Regions from separate parts of the Pseudoalteromonas maris genome, predicted to be linked through region 1. Evidence: predicted binding sites of a transcription regulator. Region 1 holds the regulator's gene; each other region holds the start of a gene.
What was found. Region 1 encodes ArgR, which controls arginine synthesis, uptake and breakdown. Its sites were predicted from a motif close to ANTGAATANNTATTCANT; they were not measured.
Positions count from the first base shown of each region.

Region 2: AAEU32_RS06180 (aspartate aminotransferase family protein) is a predicted target of ArgR. The motif match lies at 1,183-1,200, and genes of this name have one in related genera.
Region 3: gltB (glutamate synthase large subunit) is a predicted target of ArgR. The motif match lies at 3,230-3,247, and genes of this name have one in related genera.
Region 4: AAEU32_RS12610 (citrate synthase) is a predicted target of ArgR. The motif match lies at 2,778-2,795, and genes of this name have one in related genera.

Region 1 covers NZ_JBMMUF010000003.1:123,287-129,486, reverse strand. Annotated here, with positions in the region: gene AAEU32_RS05495 (ABC transporter permease) at 1-667, shown strand, start outside; gene AAEU32_RS05490 (ABC transporter ATP-binding protein) at 667-1,707, shown strand; gene AAEU32_RS05485 (Dyp-type peroxidase) at 1,782-2,687, shown strand; gene argR (transcriptional regulator ArgR) at 2,684-3,151, opposite strand; gene mdh (malate dehydrogenase) at 3,379-4,314, shown strand; gene pdhR (pyruvate dehydrogenase complex transcriptional repressor PdhR) at 4,596-5,345, shown strand; gene aceE (pyruvate dehydrogenase (acetyl-transferring), homodimeric type) at 5,434-6,200, shown strand, end outside.
Region 2 covers NZ_JBMMUF010000003.1:262,195-268,394, reverse strand. Annotated here, with positions in the region: gene AAEU32_RS06185 (HDOD domain-containing protein) at 1-1,071, shown strand, start outside; gene AAEU32_RS06180 (aspartate aminotransferase family protein) at 1,435-2,634, shown strand; gene astA (arginine N-succinyltransferase) at 2,726-3,745, shown strand; gene astD (succinylglutamate-semialdehyde dehydrogenase) at 3,758-5,227, shown strand; gene AAEU32_RS06165 (DUF3802 family protein) at 5,363-5,707, shown strand; gene AAEU32_RS06160 (OsmC family protein) at 5,965-6,200, shown strand, end outside.
Region 3 covers NZ_JBMMUF010000001.1:225,961-232,160, forward strand. Annotated here, with positions in the region: gene gltB (glutamate synthase large subunit) at 1-3,116, opposite strand, end outside; gene AAEU32_RS01060 (substrate-binding periplasmic protein) at 3,462-4,379, opposite strand; gene AAEU32_RS01065 (Grx4 family monothiol glutaredoxin) at 4,545-4,892, opposite strand; gene AAEU32_RS01070 (superoxide dismutase) at 5,275-5,859, shown strand; gene AAEU32_RS01075 (PrkA family serine protein kinase) at 6,079-6,200, shown strand, end outside.
Region 4 covers NZ_JBMMUF010000009.1:48,639-54,838, forward strand. Annotated here, with positions in the region: gene AAEU32_RS12600 (SufE family protein) at 1-71, opposite strand, end outside; gene AAEU32_RS12605 (aminotransferase class V-fold PLP-dependent enzyme) at 71-1,306, opposite strand; gene AAEU32_RS12610 (citrate synthase) at 1,394-2,680, opposite strand; gene sdhC (succinate dehydrogenase, cytochrome b556 subunit) at 3,106-3,483, shown strand; gene sdhD (succinate dehydrogenase, hydrophobic membrane anchor protein) at 3,474-3,821, shown strand; gene sdhA (succinate dehydrogenase flavoprotein subunit) at 3,822-5,594, shown strand; gene AAEU32_RS12630 (succinate dehydrogenase iron-sulfur subunit) at 5,606-6,200, shown strand, end outside.

The DNA.
Region 1 (6,200 bases):
GAACAGCGCCTTTTTTGAGTATGCGTGGCAAAGCTTAAAAGTGTCGGCCATTGTCAGCTTCGCCACCATAGTGTTGAGCATTTTTGTGGTTTATTTTCAGCGCTTAACGCCCAGTGCGTGGAGTTTATGGCCGGGCCGCATGGCCAGTACGGGCTATGCTTTACCCGGCACAGTGTTAGCCATTGCTGTATTGCTACCGCTGACGTTTATTGAAGGTAAGTTAAATGTGTGGTTCGACTCATCATCGTGGCAGCCTGGACTGTTTTTGAGCGGCACCTTGTTTGCCATTATCTTCGCCTACATTGTGCGTTTTTACGCTATTGCTCATGGCACGATAGAGGCGAGCTTTAGTCGCATCAGCCCTAATTTGGATATGGCGAGTCAATCAATGGGGCGAAGCCCAAGACAAACACTGACGAGCGTCCACATTCCAATTTTACGACGCGGCATCCTCACCGCAGCCTTGCTGGTGTTTATTGAATGCATGAAAGAGTTGCCCGCAGCACTGCTGCTTAGACCATTTAATTTTGAAACCTTAGCAACGCATGTGTTCCAATATGTTAGCGATGAGCAACTTGAACTTGCTTCAGTGGCTGCACTCTTTATTGTTATTGTGGGTTTGATCCCGCTGTATTTTATTAACCGCTCAATGGAATATAAACACTGATGACGGCGCAATTACACCTAGAGAACATTTGTTTTAACTATAGTGAGCGAGCGGTAGTTGATAACCTGAGCTTGCGCTTAGGTGATAACGAAATTCTCTGCCTATTAGGTGCCAGTGGCTGTGGTAAAACGACGACCCTCAAAGCCATTGCCGGTTTATTGCGTTTGCAATCAGGGGTGATCCGTTTAGGGGATAAAGTTCTGTGTGACGAGTCGCAGTTTATTGCGCCTCAGCACCGTAACATGGGCATGATGTTCCAAGACTATGCGTTGTTTCCGCACTTAAGTGTGGCGCAAAACATTGCATTTGGTCTAACAGATTTAAATAAGAGTGAAAAAGCAGCTCGCGTCACAGAGATGCTTGCGCTGGTGCACTTAGAAGAGTGCGCTGAGCGTTATCCGCATCAGTTGTCAGGTGGGCAGCAGCAGCGTGTAGCAATTGCCCGAGCATTGGCTTACAAGCCAAGTTTATTACTGCTCGACGAGCCGTTTTCAAACATCGACCATCAAGTGCGCTTTCAGTTAATTGCCGATATTCGCAGTATCATTAAAGACCAACAGGTTAGCGCTATTTTTGTGACGCACTCTAAAGAAGAGGCTTTTGCTTTTGCTGACACATTGGCTGTCATGCACCAAGGTAAAATTGCCCAACAAGGCACGCCACAAGAGTTATTCGGGCACCCGCGCTCGCGCGTTGTTGCTGAGTTTTTAGGGGATGGCTTGTATCTTGATGCAACCATGCAGGATGACTATCACTTCGAAACACAGTTTGGCGTGGTCAAATCATTACAGCCAGTGAACGCCAAGGCTAAAGAAGGTCAGCTGTATGTACGTCCCCATGATTTACATCTGGTTGCTGATGACAAAGGCACAGTGACCGTGCTTTCTAAGCGTTTTGTGGGCACTGAATATGTGTATCGTGTGCGCGTAGGTGAGCAGGAAATTGAAGTACCCGTAAGCCAACCTGAACAAGAGTTTTTGCCGACACAAAAGCTATCGATTACAATTACCTCACACTCGGTAAATTTCTTTACTGATTAATCGCTTATTCATCGCACCAAGAGGCGCTATGATAAAGCACGCATAACAATAAAAGTCGAAGGAATTTAGCATCCATGCCTAAAGCGCAGTCTGGCGTTTGTGCGCAGGCGAATTTACATGGCCTGCATCTGTTTTTTAATGTCTTAGATGGACATGATGAAACGGTTAAAAGCAAAATTGCACAACTAGTTGAATTGCAAGCGGAATATGACGACCGTTTTTCCGAGGCAATGGTATCTAGTTTTGTTGCTATTGGTGCGCAATATTGGCCTCATTTCTACTCACAGGGGATGCCCCGTGAGCTGGCTAGCTTTCCAAGCTTTGCTAATGCTGATCACAGTGTGGGTGTGAGACCGTTCGATTTATTCATCCAAATACGCTCTGATAGAGAAGACGTGAACCACCTGTTTGGCCAACGTGTTTTGCAAGTATTGAGCCCTGATGTTGAATTAGTGGAAGAGATCACCTGCTTTCGATTTTTGGATGGCCGTGATTTTAATGGCTTTGTTTATGCCCCTGATACACCTCGCGGTCGACAAAAAATGCTCACTGCATTGGTTGATGAGGGCGACGCAGAGTTTGTGCAAGGCAGTTATATTCATGTGCAACGTTTCACCCATAATCTTAATGCGTGGCAAGCATTATCCATTGAGGATCAAGAGCTGGTGATGGGGCGTACGCGCTTGGATAGTGAGCTACTTATGCCACTCAATGCCAACAGCCATGCCGTATGCACTGAGTTAAAAGACGAAAAGGGTGAACCGCTTATTCTGCATCAAGGCATGCCATTTGGTAGCATGAACAAGCAAGGAATGTTGTCAGTTACCTGCTCGGCCAGTGGCTCTGCATTTGCGCAGATGCTCAAAAGCCAACTAGGTGATCACCAGCATTATGATGCGTGGCTTGATTTTACGCAGGCGGATATGGGAGCTGCATTTTTTGCTCCCTCAATCGAGTTTCTTAAAAGTTTAAAAAGTTAGACGTTGTCGAATAACTTACGCACGCGCTCTAGCGTGGTATCGATTTCAGATACTTTGGCAGGGGCGATAAAAATAGTGTCGTCCCCAGCAATCGTGCCCAGTACACCATCGGCTTTGCCTAATGAGTCCAGTAAACGGGCAATAAGTTGAGCCGCACCCGGACTGGTGTTGATGATGATCATCATTTCGTTGTGTACGATGTCGATCACCAGTTGGCGTAATGGTGATTTAGCCGTTGGCACCGCGAGTTCTGCTGGTAAGCAGTACACCATTTCTTGTTTCGCGTTACGCGTTCTTACTGCACCGAATTTGCTCAACATGCGCGACACTTTACTCTGGCTGATGTTGTCAAAGCCTTGCTCTTTTAAGGCGTCAACTATCTCACCTTGAGAGCCAAAATTTTCTTCTTTGAGGATGGCTTTGAATGCCTTGACCAGTGCTTCTTGTTTTTCTTGCGCTTGCATAATGTCATTCTTCTTTGCAATAAATTGTAAACATTCTACCTAAGAAGTGAGTGTATTTCATCACGACTTGCTGTTTACACCTAAGTTTACGACCATAGTTGAGATTATCATCAAAATAACGACGATAAATTTGTTTTTAGCGCCCATTTTCATTATCTTTATGGCCATCAATTGGTCACACGACCCAATCTCTACAAACTAGTCTCGTTATTTTACGGAGAATTAAAATGAAAGTTGCCGTTTTAGGTGCTGCCGGTGGTATCGGTCAAGCGCTATCTTTACTACTAAAAAATAGCCTTCCAGCAGGTTCTGAACTGTCGCTATACGACGTAGCGCCTGTTGTTCCTGGTGTTGCTGTAGACCTATCACACATCCCAACTGCAGTAGCAGTAAAAGGTTTCGGTAAAGACGACCTTGATGCAGCACTAAGTGGTTGTGACATCGTTTTAATTCCAGCAGGTATGCCTCGTAAGCCTGGCATGGACCGCGCTGACCTATTCAACGTAAACGCAAGCATCGTGCAAACACTTGCTGAAGGTATCGTTAAAAACTGTCCTAAAGCGATGGTTGGTATCATCACTAACCCAGTAAACGGCACTGTGCCAATCGTTGCTGAAGTATTCAAAAAAGCAGGTACTTACGATCCAGCTCGCGTATTCGGTGTAACGACGCTAGACGTTATCCGTGCAGAGACTTTCGTTGCTGAACTTAAAGGTCTAGACGTAAGTGAAGTTAAAGTACCAGTGATCGGTGGTCACTCAGGTACAACTATCCTACCTCTACTTTCACAAGTTGAAGGCGCTTCTTTCTCAGATGAGGAAATTTCATCACTAACAACGCGTATTCAAAATGCTGGTACTGAAGTAGTTGAAGCAAAAGCGGGTGGCGGTAGCGCAACATTATCTATGGGGGCAGCAGCAGCGCGTTTCTGCCTTTCTCTAGTTAAAGGTATGCAAGGCGAAGAAGTAATTGAGTACGCTTACGTTGAAGGTAACGGTGAAGACGCACAATTCTTCGCTCAGCCTGTACGTTTAGGTAAGAACGGTGTTGAAGAGCTTCTTTCTTACGGTGAGCTAAGCGCGTTCGAGCAAAAAGCAAAAGACGACATGCTTGCAACTCTGAACAAAGATATCCAAGAAGGTATCGACTTCATGAATAAATAAGCTTGCTATTTTAAATAGTTAGCTGCCACTTAAGCGGTCGTTTTAGGTGGATAAAGCCTCTACATCAATGGTGTGGGGGCTTTTTTATGGTCAAAAATTGGTGCTTTAACTGGTATGACCATTTGTTGCAATGTGAAAAAGACTTTAATTTTTGTCCATATATTCCATACTGAGTGAACACTTTTTGAGTCGTTTACCGGCATTTTTGACAGCCTAGGGTGAATCTGGTAACGTATCTGCACTTTTTGGTATGACCAATTTACCCAAAGCTAAAAATAACAATGTCATTAAAAGTCAAAGCAGCGAAACTTTCAGATGTGATCCTAGCGCAACTTGAGAACATGATTCTGGAGGGGTCGCTGGCACCTGGTGAGAAATTGCCACCGGAGCGTGAGCTGGCAAAACAATTTGAAGTGTCTCGACCTTCACTGCGTGAGGCAATTCAGAAACTGGAAGCCAAAGGTTTAGTAACGCGCCGTCAAGGTGGTGGCACATTTGTTAAAAACCAGCTTGAAGAAGGGTTAAGTGATCCGCTGTTTGAGTTGATCAGTAAACACCCTGAGTCTCAGTTTGACTTACTTGAGTTTCGTCATGCCCTTGAAGGGATTGCGGCGTACTATGCGGCGCTGCGTGGAACGCAAAATGACTTTGTGAAAGTAAAAGAAAGTTTCGACAAGATTGCCCAAGCGAGTGATGATTTGTCAGCGAAGGCCAAAGCCATCAATGCATTTCATTTTAGTATCGCTGAAGCGTCGCACAATGTGGTGTTGTTGCACCTAGTGCGCGGCATGCAAGCCTTGTTGGAGCAAAATGTACTGCAAAACTTGCAAGTACTTTTGAAGAAAACCGCGGTTTCTCAGCAACTCGCTGAGCATCGTCAGGTGTTAATGGATGCCGTGATTGAAGGTCGTCCAGAAGAGGCACGTCTAGCCAGTAATGCACACTTAGCGTTTATTGAAGAAGCATTACTGGAAGCAACCAAAGAGCACTCTCGTATCGAGCGCTCATTACGACGTACTCGAGCACAATAAAATTCGCTGTAAGCCCCTGTGGAGCATGGCTCGCATAGGGGCTTTTTGGCATTTTAAATTCGTATTTTAAACATAAGGAAAACTCCATATGTCTGAAGTCAATAAAGTTGACGTAGACGCATTTGAAACCCAAGAGTGGTTACAAGCCCTTGAGTCTGTAGTGCGTGAAGAAGGCGTTGAGCGAGCGCAATTTATTCTTGAGCAAGTATTAGAGCAAGCTCGTTTAGACGGCGTTGATATGCCAACAGGCACAACAACAAACTACGTTAATACTATTCCAGCAGACCAAGAACCTGCATATCCGGGTGATGTAAATCTAGAGCGCCGTATTCGTTCTATCATCCGTTGGAATGCAATCATGATTGTTCTGCGTGCGTCTAAGAAGGATCTTGACTTAGGTGGACACATGGCGTCTTTCCAGTCGTCAGCTGCATTCTACGAAGTGTGTTTCAACCATTTCTTCCGTGCGCCTAACGAGCAAGACGGTGGTGACTTAGTGTATTACCAAGGTCACATTTCACCGGGTATTTATGCTCGCGCATTCGTTGAAGGTCGTTTAACGGCTGAGCAACTCGACAATTTCCGTCAAGAAGTTGATGGCAATGGCCTTCCTTCTTACCCACACCCTAAATTGATGCCTGAATTCTGGCAATTCCCAACTGTATCTATGGGTCTAGGTCCAATCGCATCAATCTATCAAGCTCGCTTCCTTAAGTACCTTGATGGTCGTGGTTTAAAAGATACCTCTAATCAGCGCGTCTACGCATTCCTTGGTGATGGCGAGATGGATGAGCCAGAATCACGCGGTGCAATTTCGTTCGCTGCGCGTGAAGGTCTTGATAACCTGTGCTACCT
Region 2 (6,200 bases), 140 kb from region 1:
CAGCAGCTTGGCTTTATTCAGACCTTCAGCGGTGGTGATGATAAACCACTTAAGCAGCGGACTCTGCTATCTGTAGAACAAGCAGCTCAGTCCAAACGCGAACAAGCCACCTCCAAACAAATGCAGTATAGAGCAAGAGTAAGCGCTAACTTGCATTCTGTTATTGATAATGCCATTAACCAACAGTTAGACGACCTCGATAACATTTATTACGACCTCATTGGCATTCAAGATGCAGTCCCTTTGATGATCGACAAACTAGCCACTAAAGCTGCCAGTCTTAATAATATTGAAGTGCTTATGAAAGACTTAGGTTGGTTAGGTAAAGAGCTCGTTGCCTTAGTTAATTTGCCCCAGTACCGCCAAGAGCGGAACATGCGCGCAGTAAAAATAGATACACCAGCGTTAGCTCTTCGTTATCTTGGCATTGAAAATCTGAGGCTGACAATTCCCACCTTCGCCATGCGTCATTGGCTTCCTTATAGCACCGAACCTTTTCCACTGCTCAAGCGTAAATTGAGGCAATCGGCAATGACGCGAGCTATTGCGGCTTATGAGATTGCGAGCTTACATCAACAGCCAGCCTTTCCAGCCTACATTGGTGGATTATTCATGGAATTGGGTAAGATAGCCCTGACGCGCTTGTATTTGAAAATCTTCCAACAAATCTCGCAGCGCAAACTGACGTTAGCACGTGAAGATGGTAACAAGGATTTGTACGATGCGCTGTTTGCAATTGAGCCAGATCCGCTATTTTTGCGTAATTTGTTTGTCGAGCGCTCAATTGAAGTCACTCGTCGTTTGGTAGAAAAAATGGAGTTAAAGTACTTGCCCCTTAACACCATTTTAGATGATATCGCCTTAGTCGAATCTTATGAGCAATCAGGAGTGGCTAAATCAATTGCATTAGCGGATTGTTACAACCAATGCATGATGCTTAAAGAACATCAGCTTATTGAACCAGATGAAATAGCCTTGTGGTATGACTATGTGGGCCTAGAAAAGGCGCACGTGAGTTTGCTAGAAAATACCAATCTTAATAGCCTTGCCTTGCAAATTGAGACGATTTAAGTCGTCGCTGAAAAAAAATTGTAAATTTTTTTACGTATATTCATTCAACTCCCTCCTGTCACGCTGCACTGAAGTGATACTAAGCGCGCGATGGGTTTATTGCACTTAACAGGAAAATAGTTATTCACTGAAGGTGCAAATATATCCTCAATCTCAATAATGACGCGGTCTACATGAAAGCTTTGCATGAGACTTCGTCATTTTTTTCTGAAATAATACCCAGCATTAACAGGTGTCTGAGCACCAACATTAGGCCACCTTGGGTGGTTTTCAAAGTGTTAACCTAGGCAAGCAAACAAGATGGTTTGTATTCCCACTCTCACACAGCGACCTAGTGTTAAATAGACTCTATGAGGAAATAAAATGACAGTTAATCGCGCATTATTCGACGAAGTAATGGTACCTAACTACAACCCGTCAGAGGTTATCCCTGTTCATGGTGAAGGGGCTCGCGTGTGGGATCAGCAAGGTAATGAGTTTATCGACTTTGCTGGAGGCATTGCTGTTAACTGTCTAGGTCATTGTCACCCTAAACTTGTTGCTGCGCTAAAAGAGCAGGGCGAGAAGATTTGGCACTTATCAAACATCTGGACGAACGAGCCTGCGTTGCGTTTGGCCAAGAAAATGACCGATGCAACGTTTGCTGAGCAAGTGTACTTTGCCAACTCAGGTGCTGAGGCGAACGAAGCTGCGTTGAAATTAGCGCGTCGCTGGGCACTTGATAACTATGGTGCGCAAAAGTCTAAAATCATTTCATTTAACAAAGGCTTCCACGGGCGCACATTCTTCACTGTGACTGTGGGTGGACAAGTGGCCTATTCAGATGGCTTTGGTCCTAAGCCAGGTGACATCGTGCATTGTGATTACAACGATCTGGACGCATTTAAAGCGCTGATTGATGAAGATACCTGCGCGGTAATGATGGAGCCGCTACAAGGGGAAGGCGGGATCATTTGTGCAGAACTAGACTTTGTTAAAGGTGTTCGTGAACTGTGTGACAAGCACAATGCATTGTTAATTTTTGATGAAGTGCAAACAGGCGTAGGCCGTACAGGTGAATTGTACGCCTATCAAGGTCTGGGTGTAACTCCAGATATTCTTAGCTCAGCAAAAGCCTTAGGCGGTGGTTTCCCTATTGGCGCGATGTTGACGACCAAAGAAATTGCGAAGCACTTAAAGCCGGGCACTCATGGTTCTACATATGGCGGTAATCCATTGGCATGTGCGGTTGCTGAGGCTGCGTTTGATACCATTAATGATCAAGCTGTACTTGATGGCGTTAAAGAAAGAGAAGTGTTGTTTAAGCAATTACTTAACGATATCAACGACAAATATGACGTTTTCTCACAAGTGCGTGGTAAAGGTTTATTGATTGGAGCCGTGGTGAACGACAAGTTCAAAGGGCGTGCACGTGACTTCTTAGTTGCGAGCATGGCACATGGATTGATGTCACTGGTAGCAGGCGCCGAAGTAGTTCGTTTCACGCCTTCATTGGTGATCACTGAAGAAGAGATCCGTGAAGGTATGTCACGTTTCGAAAAGGCAGTTGCAAGCCTAGTTTAAGATTTACTGCGTCTATCACAGGCGCACATTATGAAGGGCTGGCTCATATGCCAGCCCGTTGCGGATTTAATTTTAGGGAGTAAGCGGATCAATGATGGTTCTTCGCCCAATCCAACAAGAAGACTTCCAAGAACTGCTGGTTATCGCAGAAGAGTCGGGTCATGGATTCACCTCGTTACCACTTAACGAGGAATTGTTACGTAACAAGATCAATCGTTCAGTGGAGTCATTTTCTAAACCGACAGATAAAGCCGGTGATGAAGGATATTTGTTTGTTCTAGAAGATTCTGAAACAGGCGAAATCGCAGGAACTTGTGGTATTGAAGCTGCGGTAGGTCTTGATGATGCGTTTTATCATTATCACCTTTCGAAAGTGATTCACTCGTCACGCACGTTAGGGGTATATAAGGCAGTTGATATTTTAACTCTGTGTAATGATTACACCGGAGCAACTGAGCTGTGCACCCTATTCCTCAAAGAAAAATTCCGCCAAAAATACAATGGAAAGTTGTTGTCAAAGTCACGTTTTCTGTTTATTGACCAGCATCGTGAGCGCTTTGCACCTACTGTTATTGCTGAAATGCGCGGCGTATCAGATGAAAATGGTAATAGCCCATTTTGGCAATGGTTGGAAGAGCACTTTTTCTCAATGGACTTTCCAACTGCGGATTATTTAACAGGTATTGGCCAAAAGGTATTTATTGCAGAGCTGATGCCCAAGTATCCGATTTATGTCAATTTGCTAAGTCAAGATGCCCAGAAAGTTGTGGGCGAAGTGCATCCAAACACGCGTCCTGCCATTGAAATGCTCAAAAGCGAGGGTTTCACTTTCAATGGTTACGTCGACATTTTTGATGCGGGCCCAACGGTGGAAGCGAAAGTCGAAAATATTCGCACAGTGATGAACAGCAGCACACGTAAAGTGATCATCGGCGAGAATGCTGGCGACACAGCGGTGATGGTAGCCAATCAAGCGATTGACCAATTCAGAGCTGTCGTGGTTGAAATTGATTTTGACAACAGCGACGACACACACATTATTCTTAGTCAGCAAACAGCGCAGGCCCTCAAAGTGTCAGAGGGTGATAGCGTTTGTGTAGCAGCACTGTAAGGAGTCAGAGTTATGTCTCATCAAGCGCAATTTATTAATGGCCAGTGGCTTGCAGGCGAAGGTCATGCATTTCATTCAGTGAATCCAGCAAATAATGACGTCATTTGGCAAGCGAACACCGCAACAGCTGAGCAAGTGAACGATGCGGTGCACGCTGCACGTAATGCGTTTATTCCATGGTCAGACACATCATTTGCTGAGCGTCTTGAGGTAGTTAAGGCCTTCGCTGAGCAACTAAAAGATAATACAGAAGAGCTTGCGGTTATTATCGCTAAAGAAACTGGTAAGCCGCTGTGGGAAACACGCACTGAAGTAGCTGCGATGGTGGGCAAGGTTGCTATCTCAGAAAAGGCATATTTAGAGCGTACAGGTACGGTTGAAAATGCCATGCCACAGGGACGCGCTGTAATTCGCCATCGCGCGCACGGTGTTGTTGCCGTGTTTGGTCCATACAATTTCCCGGGGCACTTGCCAAATGGTCATATTGTTCCTGCACTTCTTGCTGGTAACACGGTGGTATTTAAGCCCTCTGAGCTGACACCTGCGGTTGCTGAGTTCACATTAAAGCTGTGGCAGCAAGCAGGCTTACCAGCAGGAGTCCTCAACCTTGTACAAGGCGAAGTTGATACGGGTAAGGCACTGGCGGCGCACCGCGATATCGACGGGTTATTTTTTACTGGCTCGTCACGTACCGGGCATATCTTGCATGAGCAATACGCAGGTCAACCAGGGAAAATCCTTGCTCTTGAGATGGGGGGAAACAACCCACTTATAGTGAAAGGTGTCAGTGATATTAAAGCCACTGTGCATGACATCATCCAATCAGCGTTTATTTCAAGCGGTCAACGTTGTACATGTGCGCGTAAACTGTTTTTGCCTGTAGGTGAGCAAGGCGATGAGATACTGGCGCAACTAATTAGTGCGACGAACAATATCAAGGTTGATGTGTATGATGCACCAGAGCAGCCGTTTATGGGGTCGATGATTTCAGAAGCAGCAGCTAAAGGTATGGTGGCTGCACAACAGCAACTACTTGATTTAGGTGCTAAATCTTTAGTTGAGCTTACCCATACCCCTGGTACAGGCTTTGTTACTCCGGGAATAATTGATTGTACAGATGTCAGTGATTTTCCAGATGACGAGCATTTTGGACCATTGTTAAAAGTGTTCCGTTATGCTGATTTCGATGAGGCTATTAGACTGGGTAATGACACAGCTTATGGCTTGTCAGCCGGTTTATTGAGTGATAGCGAAGAAGACTACGACTACTTCCTACGCCGTATTCGTGCTGGTATTGTGAACTGGAACCGTCCAATCACAGGTGCATCAAGTGCAGCACCATTTGGTGGCATTGGCGCATCAGGTAATCATCGCGCAAGTGCATATTATGCAGCTGACTATTGTGCCTACCCAGTAGCATCTGTTGAACTAGAGCAGGTTACATTACCTGAAAAGTTAAGCCCAGGTTTGAGTTTAGACTAAGCGCCTGAGCTTAATGCACTAAGAAAAAGCAGCCTTGGCTGCTTTTTTTGTATTTGCTATCGGCTAGCTTTTGGGTCGCCTTTCTGCTTAAATCTAGTAAGTATTCTAAGTAGTTAAGACGCATTAAGGTAACTCATGGTAGTTGATAAGCAAGGGTATGATGATCTCATCATGTATCTAACACAGAACTTGGCTTTGTTTGAAAAACAAGGTGAAGTTGACCCTAATGCTCCTACAGTAATGTCTCTTATTGAGGATGTAATTGCTGAGCAAATCATTCGTTTTTGCCAACAGCACACAGAACTCGATACCGAGCAGCGCAGTATGATAGTGCGCGAAACAGACGGTATCGTATACGACCTTCAAGAAGTACTTAGTTCAGTGGTAAACCAACCAGTCACAAAAGAGCAGCGTGAATTCATTGATGAATTTGCAGGCTTGATCAAAAACCTCTTCGACAATGCTATCGCAAGTGCGTGATGACCTTTGAAATACAAATCAAAGGCTTTCAATGCTAGCAGTGGTGATGGCGCACAGTGAACTATGCTAATAGCCCATGACAACGCAGTGCACACCTTTGGTTGAACCCTCAGGCAGCGCCTGTGGGTGATTTTGTCTGTGTTATCACCCGACTTACATAGAATGACTAGGGATGCTAATAATTTTAATTCGTTGTTTGCTTCACTTCGTGGCTGTTTTACAATCGCCATGCAAGAAATTAAAACAACGAGGTTTACATGCAAGCGAAAGTAAAATGGGTTGAAGGGGATACCTTCATTGGTACATCTCACTCAGGTCACAATGTCGTATTCGATACAGGTAGTGATAGCAAAGCGCCTTCGCCAATGGAAATGGTGCTTATGTCTGCGGGTGCATGTTCATCAGTTGATGTTGTTAGCATTCTAAAGAAAGCACGCCAGCAAGTGACTGACGTTCAAGTAGAGCTCAGTGGCGAGCGTGCAGAGTCTGCACC
Region 3 (6,200 bases), on a different contig from region 1:
TATTTAACTGAGGTTAACGGGCTTGCGCCAGTACCACCGTCATAGCCAGCAATGGTGATTAAATCGGCATAGGCTTTAGCAACACCTGTAGCAATCGTGCCTACGCCAGGCTCAGATACCAGCTTGACCGAAATCATGGCATCAGGGTTCACCTGTTTTAAATCGAAAATCAGCTGTGCTAAATCTTCAATCGAGTAAATATCGTGATGTGGTGGTGGTGAAATCAGCGTCACACCCGGCACCGAATATCTCAATTTGGCGATGTACGGTGTGACCTTTTCACCCGGCAATTGACCGCCTTCACCCGGTTTAGCGCCCTGCGCCACCTTAATTTGAATCACATCGGCACTACGCAAGTAATGTGGAGTGACGCCAAAGCGACCAGACGCCACTTGTTTAATACGTGAGTTTTTCTCAGTGCCGTAACGCAGTTTATCTTCACCGCCTTCACCAGAGTTAGAACAGCCTCCTAAGCGGTTCATGGCGATCGCCAGCGCTTCGTGTGCTTCAGGTGACAACGCACCAATACTCATGGCCGCCGAGTCAAAGCGTTTATATAAATCCGTTGCCGGCTCTACGTCATCGATATCAACAGCCGTGCAGTTCGCTTTTAACGCCAACATGTCACGCAAGTTCGTTACAGGACGCTTATTCACAAGATCCGCATACACGTTATAGTCGCTGTAATCACCGGAGCGAACCGCTTTTTGCAGAGACTGAATTACATCTGGGTTATATGCGTGATACTCGCCACCGTGAACAAACTTCAACAAACCACCGTGGCTTAACAATTTACGCGGACTAAACGCCAGCTTACGCAAACTCGTTTGATCGTGTTCAAAGTCGTCGAAATTAGCACCACTGATACGGTTGGCAACACCGTTAAAGCATTTCTCTACCACGTCGTCTGACAGACCCACTGCCTCAAACAACATTGAGCAACGATACGATGCTACCGTACTGATGCCCATCTTCGACATGATTTTGAATAGGCCTTTGTTGATAGCATTGCGATATGACAAGGTCACCTCGCGGTATGACTTATCAATGGTTTTATCATCACTCATTGCCACTAATGATTCATAAGCCAAATACGGGTAGATAGCGGTCGCACCAAACCCGAGTAACACAGCAAAATGATGTGGATCACGGGCGCTGCCCGTTTCAATGATGATGTTAGTGTCACAACGTAAGTTGTTGTTAACTAGGCGCTGATGCACTGCACCTACTGCCATAGCAGCGGGAATGGGCAGACTATCTTGCGTGATTTGACGATCGCTTAGGATCAGCATCACGGTGCCAGCTTGTGCTTTGCGCTGTGCTTCATCACACACTCGGTCAATCGCTTGTGCAAGCGTTTCTTCGCTGGTGTAGTTCAAATCAACTTGGCTGTGTGAGTAGTACTCATCACTGGCACTGCGCAACTGCACCATGTCTGAGTACATCAATACCGGTGAGTCGAACTGCAAACGCTTTGCATGCCCTGTCGTTTCATTAAATACGTTTTGCTCACTACCAATACAGGTCGCCAACGACATAACGTGATTCTCACGCAGCGGATCGATAGGTGGATTGGTCACCTGAGCAAACTTTTGACGGAAATAGTCATACAGTGAGCGATGTCCTTGAGACAACACTGCAAACGGCGTGTCATCTCCCATCGAACCCGTGGCTTCTTGACCATTTTCGCCCATTACGCGAATAACTTGATCCAGCTCTTCGTTAGTGTAACCGAACATTTTTTGATAGATCAGCAGAGTATCATCATCAAAAGAACGGTTCCCCGCCTCTTTATCACTGAGCTGCTCAAATGGAGTAAGCTGTTTGACGTTTTGCTCCATCCATTGCTTGTATGGGTGGCGCGACTTTAAATCTTGGTCAATTTCGTCTGAGTGCCACACCTTGCCATGCAAGGTATCTACAACCATCAGTTCGCCTGGACCAACACGCCCTTTTTCTACCACTTCATCTGCAGCATAATCCCAGATCCCCACCTCTGACGCGAGCGTAATAAAACCATCTTGGGTGACCACATAACGCGCTGGGCGCAGGCCATTTCTATCAAGATTACACGCCGCAAAGCGACCATCAGACATAACAATACCCGCTGGACCATCCCAAGGTTCCATGTGCATAGAGTTAAAGTCGTAAAAGGCACGCAGGTCATCATCCATCGCACGGTTTTTTTGCCATGCCGGCGGCACAAGCATGCGCATAGCACGGAACAAATCCATGCCACCAGCAAGGAATAACTCAAGCATATTATCTAGACTCGAGGAGTCTGAGCCGCTTTCATTTACAAAAGGCGCCGCTGTTTGTAAGTCCGGCAATAACGGTGAAGCAAACTTGTAGGCACGCGCTCGTGCCCATTGGCGGTTACCAGTGATCGTATTAATTTCACCATTATGGGCCAAATACCGAAATGGTTGGGCGAGTGGCCAGCGCGGTTGTGTGTTGGTTGAAAAACGTTGGTGGAATACACAAATTGCCGATGTCATGCGCATATCGGCCAAATCGAGATAAAAATTTGGCAAGTCATCAGGCATCATCAGGCCTTTATACACTGTGACTAGACCAGACAAGCTAGCGATATAAAAATCGCTGTCATCAACGAGTTGCTTTTCAATGCGACGTCGCGCGATATATAAACGGCGCTCTAAATCTTTGGGTCGCCACCCTTCTGGGGCACTTACAAATACCTGTACAAATTGAGGCAGTTGCTTGAGCGCTATTTCACCTAGACACTCTGTATTAGTCGGCACATCACGCCAGCCAACAAGCGTCAGGGTCTCTTGCTCTAACTCTTTGTTGATTACCTTTTTAGCTGTTTGTGCCTTGATTGGATCTTGGCTAAGAAAAATCATGCCCACAGCATAGTTCTTGCCCAACAACCATTCGTTTTCCTTCGCTATTGCACGAAAGAAACTATCTGGTTTTTGCATCAGCAAACCACAGCCATCACCCGTTTTACCGTCGGCTGAGATGCCGCCGCGGTGCTCCATACGAGCCAGACCTGTGATCGCTGTGCGAATTAACTTATGGCTAGCTTGGCCGTTAACCTGAGCGATTAAACCAAACCCGCAATTATCTTTTTCTAAATTTGAGTCATATAACATGTTGGACCCCCATCCCCATTGCTACTGCACGTCGGCTGCTCATTAACCTGGATGTAATGCTGACACGACGGACTGTAAACGCTAACTCTTTGTCTACAGGGTGTCAACGAAATAATGAATACATATTCACATCATTGAATTTTTTTCATTATTTGTAAACACCACGACAATGTAAACAACTTGCATCATTTAGCCACGTTATTTTCGTTATTTTTAACATGACACCAGTGTCATTTTTAAAAAGTTGACAATTTACGTTTAATAGAAACAGGTTTACGTTAACGTAAACTGCCGGGCTTGGTGAATAATTATTCACTGATGTGAATATTGATTTACTTTGCTTTTTTATTGCTGGCTGCATTCATTGCCAATTTGCAGGGCAAATTCAACGTCCATATTTGCCGCTTTGAATTGCTCTATGGTTGTATTGATATGCTGCAATAATGTTTGCCACCGAGGTTTAGATTTAGACAACGCAAAATATAAAGATTGCTCAGTAATAGCGGGCTGTAGCACTCGGTATGCACGTGTGTCTATGCCCGCCCTGTTTGCTAGGGTATCAATCACAGTTGGATCGCCGATGATAAGGTTTACTCTCGCTCGCAGTAACAAGGAAAGGTTTTGCGCGTCGTCCACTGCTAGGGCTGTTACTAGTTTACCACTGTCGATTAACGCATCGACATCTGGCGAGTTTTGGTACCCCCTTACAACCCCCAGTGAATAATTAGGCAGCTCAGTCAGGCTTGGTGCCTCTTTTATATTACTTTTGGCCAACGCAAGATAATTGACAGGCGTATTAGCAAAGGGCACCGACATGGCTAAATGTTGCAGTCGCGTATCTCCGGCAACAACATCTGATGGAGAGCTCGGTTCGATTTCATACTCGGGCGCAAGAATATCGGCATGACCCAGTTCAACCATACGCACAGCGCGTACCCATGGCAAAAATCTAAACTCGGGGTTGTAACCTGACTCAATGAGTACCGCGGCCATATAATGGGTGAGCCAACCATTTTTGCACTGCTGACGCCCGATATAAGGCGGCCAATTTAATGTCGCCACGATCACTGTACTGGGCTTACCCGCGTCAATAAATAACGATTGTACTCGCCACTCACCTGTGTAGTTGCGTTGCACTGAGCCTACTTGATATTGAAGGTGGAATTCATTGGTGGGACTGAGCGTGTCCTTTGCATGTGTGCAAAAGACACTCAATAGTGATGTAAAGATAACAAATGCAAAATAACGCTGTAATAGAAACACGACTTTTTCTCCACAAACGTTTCTACACAGTGTAGTAGATACTTGGACGTGTTGAGCTTTTATGTATGAATATAGGTAAAATTAAAAAAGCCAGCTTAGCTGGCTTTTCTGTGTGTTTGCATATTTCGCGCAAACCGAGTGTGCTTCTAAGTAGAAGCCGCGCGCTTACTCGCTCGCTTGCTCTTCGGCGTCTTTGTATTTCGCCGCTGTCTCTTGAATAAGAGGCTGAAGTTCACCGCGCTGGAACATTTCGATAATAATGTCACAACCGCCAATTAGCTCGCCTTCAACCCAAAGCTGTGGGAAAGTTGGCCAATTTGCATATTTAGGTAACTCTGCACGAATATCTGGGTTTTGTAGAATGTCTACATAAGCAAACTGCTCACCGCATGACATCATCGCTTGTGCAGCCTGAGATGAAAAACCGCAGCTAGGAAGTTTAGGTGAACCCTTCATGTAAAGGATAATTGGGTTCTCAGCAATTTGCTGTTTGATCTTATCAATTGTTTCCATGAACAACCTCAATTTATGTTTAAGGTGATGATTGCTGTTGAAAATCACCACTGTGACCACAATGTCTAGGAATACGTGTCATTTTAAAGCAAACAGCATCACCTTGATAGCCAGCATAGAAATAATTCATGTGTAACATGAGTACTGGAAACTATCACGCATTGCGCTTAAAAACGCCTATGCTTATTAGCCTATTAACGTACTAAAACGGGCAATATGCTGACCTATGGCACTGAGATAGCGCCGTTAGGCGTTGCTGTTTGCTTAAACTTGAGTAAAATACTCAGGAATTATAGTAACACTATAATGGCTTTCAGTATATAAAACGCTGCGTTGGCAGCCCTGTGAGCCCTTTTTCAAATAAAGATAGATGGAGAAAAACATGGCATTTGAACTACCGTCACTACCGTATGAAATCAACGCACTAGAGCCGCACATTTCTCAAGAAACGCTTGAGTTTCACCACGGTAAGCACCACAACACTTACGTAGTAAAACTAAACGGCTTAATTGAAGGTACTGATTTCGAAGGCAAAACACTAGAAGAAATCGTATGTTCATCAGAAGGCGGTGTATTCAACAATGCTGCGCAAATCTGGAACCACACATTCTACTGGCACAGCCTATCTCCAAACGGTGGCGGCGTAGCAACAGGTGCTGTTGCTGACGCAATCAACGCTAAATGGGGTTCTTTCGAAGCGTTCCAAGAAGCGTTCAACGACAAAGCAGTTAACAACTTCGGTTCAAGCTGGACATGGTTAGTAAAAACTGCCGACGGTTCACTAGATATCGTTAACACGTCAAATGCTGCAACTCCACTAACTGAAGCTGGCGTTACTCCACTACTAACAGTTGACCTATGGGAACACGCTTACTACATCGATTACCGTAACGTGCGTCCTGATTACCTGAAAGGTTTCTGGGCACTTGTTAACTGGGACTTCGCGAACCAAAATTTCGCAGCGTAATTTCCTTTTCGACATGTGAGTGAAATTTTCACTCATTTACTGTCTCAAAAAGCCGTGTTAGCACTGTTCTAACACGGCTTTTTTTATTCCTTACAACTGAAAAAGGTACACGTTAAATAACTAATATATTTCGCAAAATTTTATAACACTGTCTAAGCTTTAAGTACCGAGTGGCATCTTTACCCTTTCATCTTATCCTTGAGTTACTTGGAGGTCGTTATGACAATTTTCGAGCACTATCAATCACGGTTTGAAGCGTCCCAAGAAGAAGAATATACCGTTAATGAATTCTTAGAACTGTGTAAGTCAGATAAAACGGCCTACGCAACAGCCGCTGAGCG
Region 4 (6,200 bases), on a different contig from region 1:
TCACGATAACGCTGTTGCCATGCACCAAGTCGGACAAATTTCTCTTTGAGCTGCGTATAAGGGGTTGCCATTAGCCAATCATCTCCAACGTGTTATTCAGGGCTGCGATGAAGGCATCAATATCGCTATGGGTGTTATAAAAAGCCATACTCACCCGTACAGTCCCGTTAACACCCAATGCAGACATCAATGGTTGCGCACAATGATGGCCATGACGCACAGCGATACCTTCCATATCAAGTAATGTGGCTATGTCAAATGGGTGCTCTTTATCGATAGTAAAACTTATTGTGCCCACGTTGTCTGTTAAGTCGCCAAGTAGGGTGACTGAGTCAATCGTCATCAACCGAGACTTTAAATCTAAAAATAAAGCCTGTTCGTGGGCGCGCATAGCATCTAAATCTAAAGTACTAAGATAATCGATAGCCGCACCAAAACCGAGTATGCCGGCGATGTTGGGGGTTCCGGTTTCAAATTTACTTGGTGGTGGATTAAATAGCGTTTTCTCGATGGTAACTTTAGAAACCATCTCGCCACCACTTTGAAAAACATCGAGCAGTTCTAAGCACTCATAACGACCATACAGCCCACCAACGCCGGTAGGACCAAGGCATTTATGGGCCGAGAATGCAAAAAAGTCGCATCCCAACGCCTGCATGTCTGGGCGCAGGTGAAGCAGTGATTGGGCGCCATCAATAAGCGTCCATGCGCCATGTTCTTTAGCTTTAGCAACCAAGTCAGCCACGGGATTAATGTTACCAAGTGCATTAGACGCATGGGCGATTGCAAATACTTTTGGTTTATATTGCGCAATAAGCTGATAGGCCGCGTCAACATCTAGTACACCACTTTTCGTCACAGGAATGGCTTTAACCGAAGCGCCGGTGCGCTTTGCCAATTGTTGCCAAGGCACAATATTAGCGTGATGCTCAAGCTCAGTTATTAAAATCACATCATCAGACGTCACATGTGGCGTCAGCCCATATGCGACAAGATTGATAGATTCTGTGGCGCCTTTTGTCCACACAAGCTCATTGCGTTGACAGTTAATAAATTCACTGACCTTAGCACGCGCATTTTCATACTCTGACGTAGCCTGCTGAGAAAGTTGGTGTGCACCTCTGTGCACATTGGCATTATTTGTCGTGTAAAACGTGCTTAGCGTATCGATAACGCACTGGGGTTTTTGACTCGTTGCCGCTGAGTCCATGTACACCAGGTCGTTGTTGGCGTGATGGGCAAGGGCAGGAAAGTCTTTTGTAATGCTATCGATATCGAACATAGAAACAGTGGAATTGTGGGGCATTGTTAATGGCGGACATTGTAGTGAATTGGCCTAAAATGGCAATAAAAAAGGCCGCTGTGATAGCGGCCTCTCTAATGAAGTAGCGTATTAGCGCTTGTCAGATGGTACGTAGTCGCGCTTAGTCGCGCCTTTGTACAATTGACGTGGACGGCTGATCTTATGACCAGGCTGAGATAGCATCTCGTCCCAATGTGAAATCCAACCTACGGTACGCGCCATAGCAAAAATCACTGTAAACATGCTTGTTGGAATACCAATCGCTTTAAGAATGATACCTGAGTAGAAATCTACGTTCGGGTATAGTTTCTTCTCAACGAAGTATGGGTCTTCAAGCGCGATTTGCTCAAGACGCATTGCTACGTCTAGAAGTGGATCTTCAATGTTCAGCTCTTTAAGTACTTCGTGACATGTTTCACGCATTACTGTGGCACGTGGGTCGAAGTTCTTGTATACACGGTGACCGAAGCCCATTAGACGGAATGGGTCGTTCTTATCTTTCGCTTTTGCGATGTACTCGTCAATGCGATCCACTGAACCGATTTGCTGAAGCATGTTTAGACATGCTTCGTTTGCACCACCGTGCGCAGGACCCCAAAGTGACGCGATACCAGCAGCGATACACGCGTAAGGGTTAGCACCAGATGAACCAGCGATACGTACCGTTGAAGTAGACGCGTTTTGTTCGTGATCAGCATGCAACATGAAGATGCGGTCCATTGCTTTTGCAAGGGTAGGACTCACTTTGTACTCTTCAGAAGGCACTGAGAACATCATGTGCAAGAAGTTTTCTGCGTAGCTTAGGTCGTTACGTGGATAAACGAAAGGTTGGCCAATCGTGTATTTATAAGCCATTGCTGCGATAGTAGGCAGTTTAGCTACTAGACGAATTGCACTGCGCTTACGCTGAGCTGGATCTGCAATATCAAGATCTTGGTGGTAGAAAGAAGACATAGCACCAACAACACCACACAACATTGCCATTGGGTGAGCGTCAACACGGAAACCCTGGAAGAATGCAGCCACCTTCTCATGCACCATAGTACTCATGGTGATTGAGTTTGAAAATTTCTCAAGTTCAGCTTCGCTCGGTAACTCACCGTTAAGAAGAAGATAGCAAAGCTCTACGTAGTTTGAACCTTCAGCAAGCTGATCAATTGGGTAACCACGGTGAAGTAGAACACCTTTAGCACCGTCGATGTAGGTGATAGATGAGTCACAAGAGCCAGTAGACATAAAACCTGGGTCATAAGTGAAGTATCCGTGTGAACCCAAGGTACGAACGTCAATAACGTCCTGACCCGCTGTGCCTTCATAAATTGGAAGCTCAATCGGGTCGTGTCCATCGATATGGACTGTGGCTTTCTTATCTGCCATCTATTTATCTCCTAATAAGAATAACTAGCTGTCGCCGTTATGCATGATACTAATGTTAAGCAAATTCCGATCATTCTAACGTACAAGAGGGGTGGGAAGTCAATTTTAATGCACATTCGTATAATAAATATTCTTTATAGATTAAATATTATACCAATGGCTAATTCGCAAACCACTCACACTAAACAAGAATTGTAATATCCTTTGCAGGCTTATATACTGTCGGAGGTTAAATACCGTAACGTCTTTAAGTAGATTCTAGATGTAAACGTGAATATTGTTCACTTGATTGGAAACCGTCTGAAGTGAATTTTTGCGTGTCTGGGATTTATTTCAGTGAGCGCATTTACGTAGCAATACGTAAGTGGTTATAAAAACAATGTAGATGGCTCTATTTTCAATGTGAGCAAGATGGGCAAGTAACTGTGAAAAAGCAAAGACCTGTAAATCTCGATCTAACGACCATCTCTATGCCAGCAACGGCCAAAGCTTCAATTCTGCACCGCGTAACCGGTGTAGCAATGTTCTTTGCCTTGACCTTTGTGATTTGGGCATGGGCTGAGTCTTTATCTTCTCCGGAAGGATTTGAATTTGTCAAAAACCTGTTAACCGGGTTTGTTGCCAAATTTATCGCCTGGGGTACCCTCACCATTCTTTCGTATCACTTCATCGCAGGTGTGCGCCACTTAGTCCAAGATATGGGCCCGTGGAAAGAATTAGACTCAGCTAACGCGACAGCGAAAGCGGGTTTCGTGTTGTGGGTAATTGTTGCTGTTCTAGCGGGAGTTTGGCTATGGTCTTAAATCAAGCATCTCTTAAGCGCGATGGCGTTCAGGATTTCGTATCTCTTCGTGCAACTGCGCTGATCATCAGCTCGTATGCACTGTTCATTATTGGTTATCTGCTATGCACTCCAGCACTAACCTATGAAGCGTGGTCAGGCCTATTTGGCAACCTAGCAATGAAAGTGTTCACACTTGTGGCACTGGCTTGCATCATGGTGCACGCACGTATCGGCCTGTGGCAGGTACTAACTGACTATGTGAAGAACGCTAAACTTCGTGCGTTCCTTGGCTTCGTACTAAACCTTATGGCTATTGCTTACGTAGTAATCGGCCTGTTCGTTCTATGGGGTGTTTAAGTGAAATATTCAGTTCGCGAATTTGACGCGGTAGTAATCGGTGCAGGCGGCGCGGGTATGCGTGCAGCACTAGCGATTACCGAATCAGGTAAGTCATGTGCACTTATCTCAAAAGTGTTCCCAACACGTTCTCACACAGTTTCAGCGCAAGGTGGTATCACTGTTGCACTTGGTAACTCGCACGAGGATAACTGGGAGTGGCACATGTACGATACGGTTAAAGGTTCTGATTACATCGGTGACCAAGACGCTATCGAGTACATGTGTAAAACTGGCCCAGAGGCAATCACTGAGCTTGAGAACATGGGTCTTCCTTTCTCTCGCTTTGAAAATGGCCGCGTATATCAGCGTCCATTCGGTGGTCAGTCAAAGAATTTTGGTGGTGAGCAGGCAGCGCGTACTGCTGCAGCAGCTGACCGTACAGGTCATGCGCTTCTTCACTGCCTTTACCAACAGAACGTTAAAAACAAAACTAACGTATATTCTGAGTGGTATGCACTAGATTTAGTGAAAAACGACGACGGTGCGGTTGTAGGTTGTACAGCAATCGATATCGAAACGGGTGAAGTTGTTTACTTCAAATCTAAAGCTGTTGTTCTTGCAACAGGTGGTGCTGGTCGTATCTTCGCATCTACAACTAACGCGCACATCAACACCGGTGATGGTGTAGGTATGGCGACGCGTGCAGGCGTTGCGATGCAAGACATGGAAATGTGGCAGTTCCACCCAACAGGTATTGCTGGCGCTGGTGTACTTGTTACAGAAGGCTGTCGTGGTGAAGGTGGTTACCTTCTAAACAAAGACGGTGAACGCTTCATGGAGCGCTACGCACCAAATGCAAAAGACTTAGCATCTCGTGACGTTGTTGCTCGTTCAATGATGACAGAGATCCGTGAAGGTCGTGGTTGTGAAGGTCCTTGGGGTCCACATATCAAGCTTAAACTTGACCACCTAGGCGAGGAAACCCTTAACTTGCGTCTACCGGGTGTATGTGATCTAGCTAAAACATTTGCACACGTTGACCCAGCTAAAGAGCCAATTCCTGTAATTCCAACATGTCACTACATGATGGGTGGCGTACCAACCAATGTAAATGGTCAAGTACTGAGTGTTGATGCTCAAGGTAACGACCAGCTGGTTGAAGGTTTGTTTGCAGTGGGTGAAATTGCATGTGTATCTGTACACGGTGCAAACCGTCTAGGCGGTAACTCACTACTTGACCTTGTAGTATTCGGCCGTGCTGCTGGTAACTTCCTAGGTACTTACCTAAATGGATACCAAGCTCAGCGTGAAGCTTCTAGCGATAACATTGACGGCGCACTTGCTCGCTTCAATCGTTGGGAGACGTCTAAGCCAGGTCAAGGTGAAGACCCAGTTCAGATCAAAAAAGACCTACAACAATGTATGCAGCTTAACTTCTCGGTATTCCGTGAAGGTGACGCAATGGCAACAGGTCTTAAAGAGCTTAAAGAAATCCGTGAGCGTCTACAGCACGCGCGTCTTGATGACAAATCAAGCGATTTCAACACTCAGCGTATCGAGTGTTTAGAGCTAGACAACTTGATGGAAACTGCTTACTCAACAGCGGTGGCAGCAAACTTCCGTACCGAGAGCCGTGGTGCTCACTCTCGTTTCGACTACCCAGATCGTGATGATGAGAATTGGCTATGTCACAGTATCTACAACCCAGAGACTGAACAGATGTCAAAACGCGAAGTAAACTACGCGCCTAAGTTGCGTGAAGCATTCCCACCTAAAGCTCGTACTTACTAGGAGAGATGACGATGGCAACTTTAGAATTATCTGTTTATCGTTACAATCCAGATGTGGATAACGCGCCGCGCATGCAGGATTACACTCTTGAGGTGGAAGAAGGTCGTGACATGATGGTGCTAGACGCACTAATGCTTATTAAAGAGCAAGACCCGTCACTGTCTTTCCGTCGCTCATGTCGTGAAGGTGTATGTGGTTCTGACGGTGTGAACATGAATGGTAAAAACGGCCTTGCGTGTATTACGCCAGTGTCAGCTTTGCAGAAAAACGGCAAAGGCAAAATTATCATTCGTCCACTACCTGGTTTACCGGTTGTTCGCGACCTAGTAATTGATATGACTCAGTTCTATACTCAATACGAAAAAGTGAAGCCGTACCTAATTAATGACACGCCAGCAGCTGGTGAGCGCCTTCAGTCAATCGAAGAGCGTGACAAGCTAGACGGTTTATACGAGTGTATCTTGTGTGCGTGTTGTTCTACATCTTGTCCGAGTTTCTGGTGGAACCCAGACAAGTTTATTGGTCCAGCGGGCTTGCTACACGCTTATCGTTTCTTAGCTGATAGCCGTGATACAGCAACAGAGCAACGCTTGGCTGATTTGGATG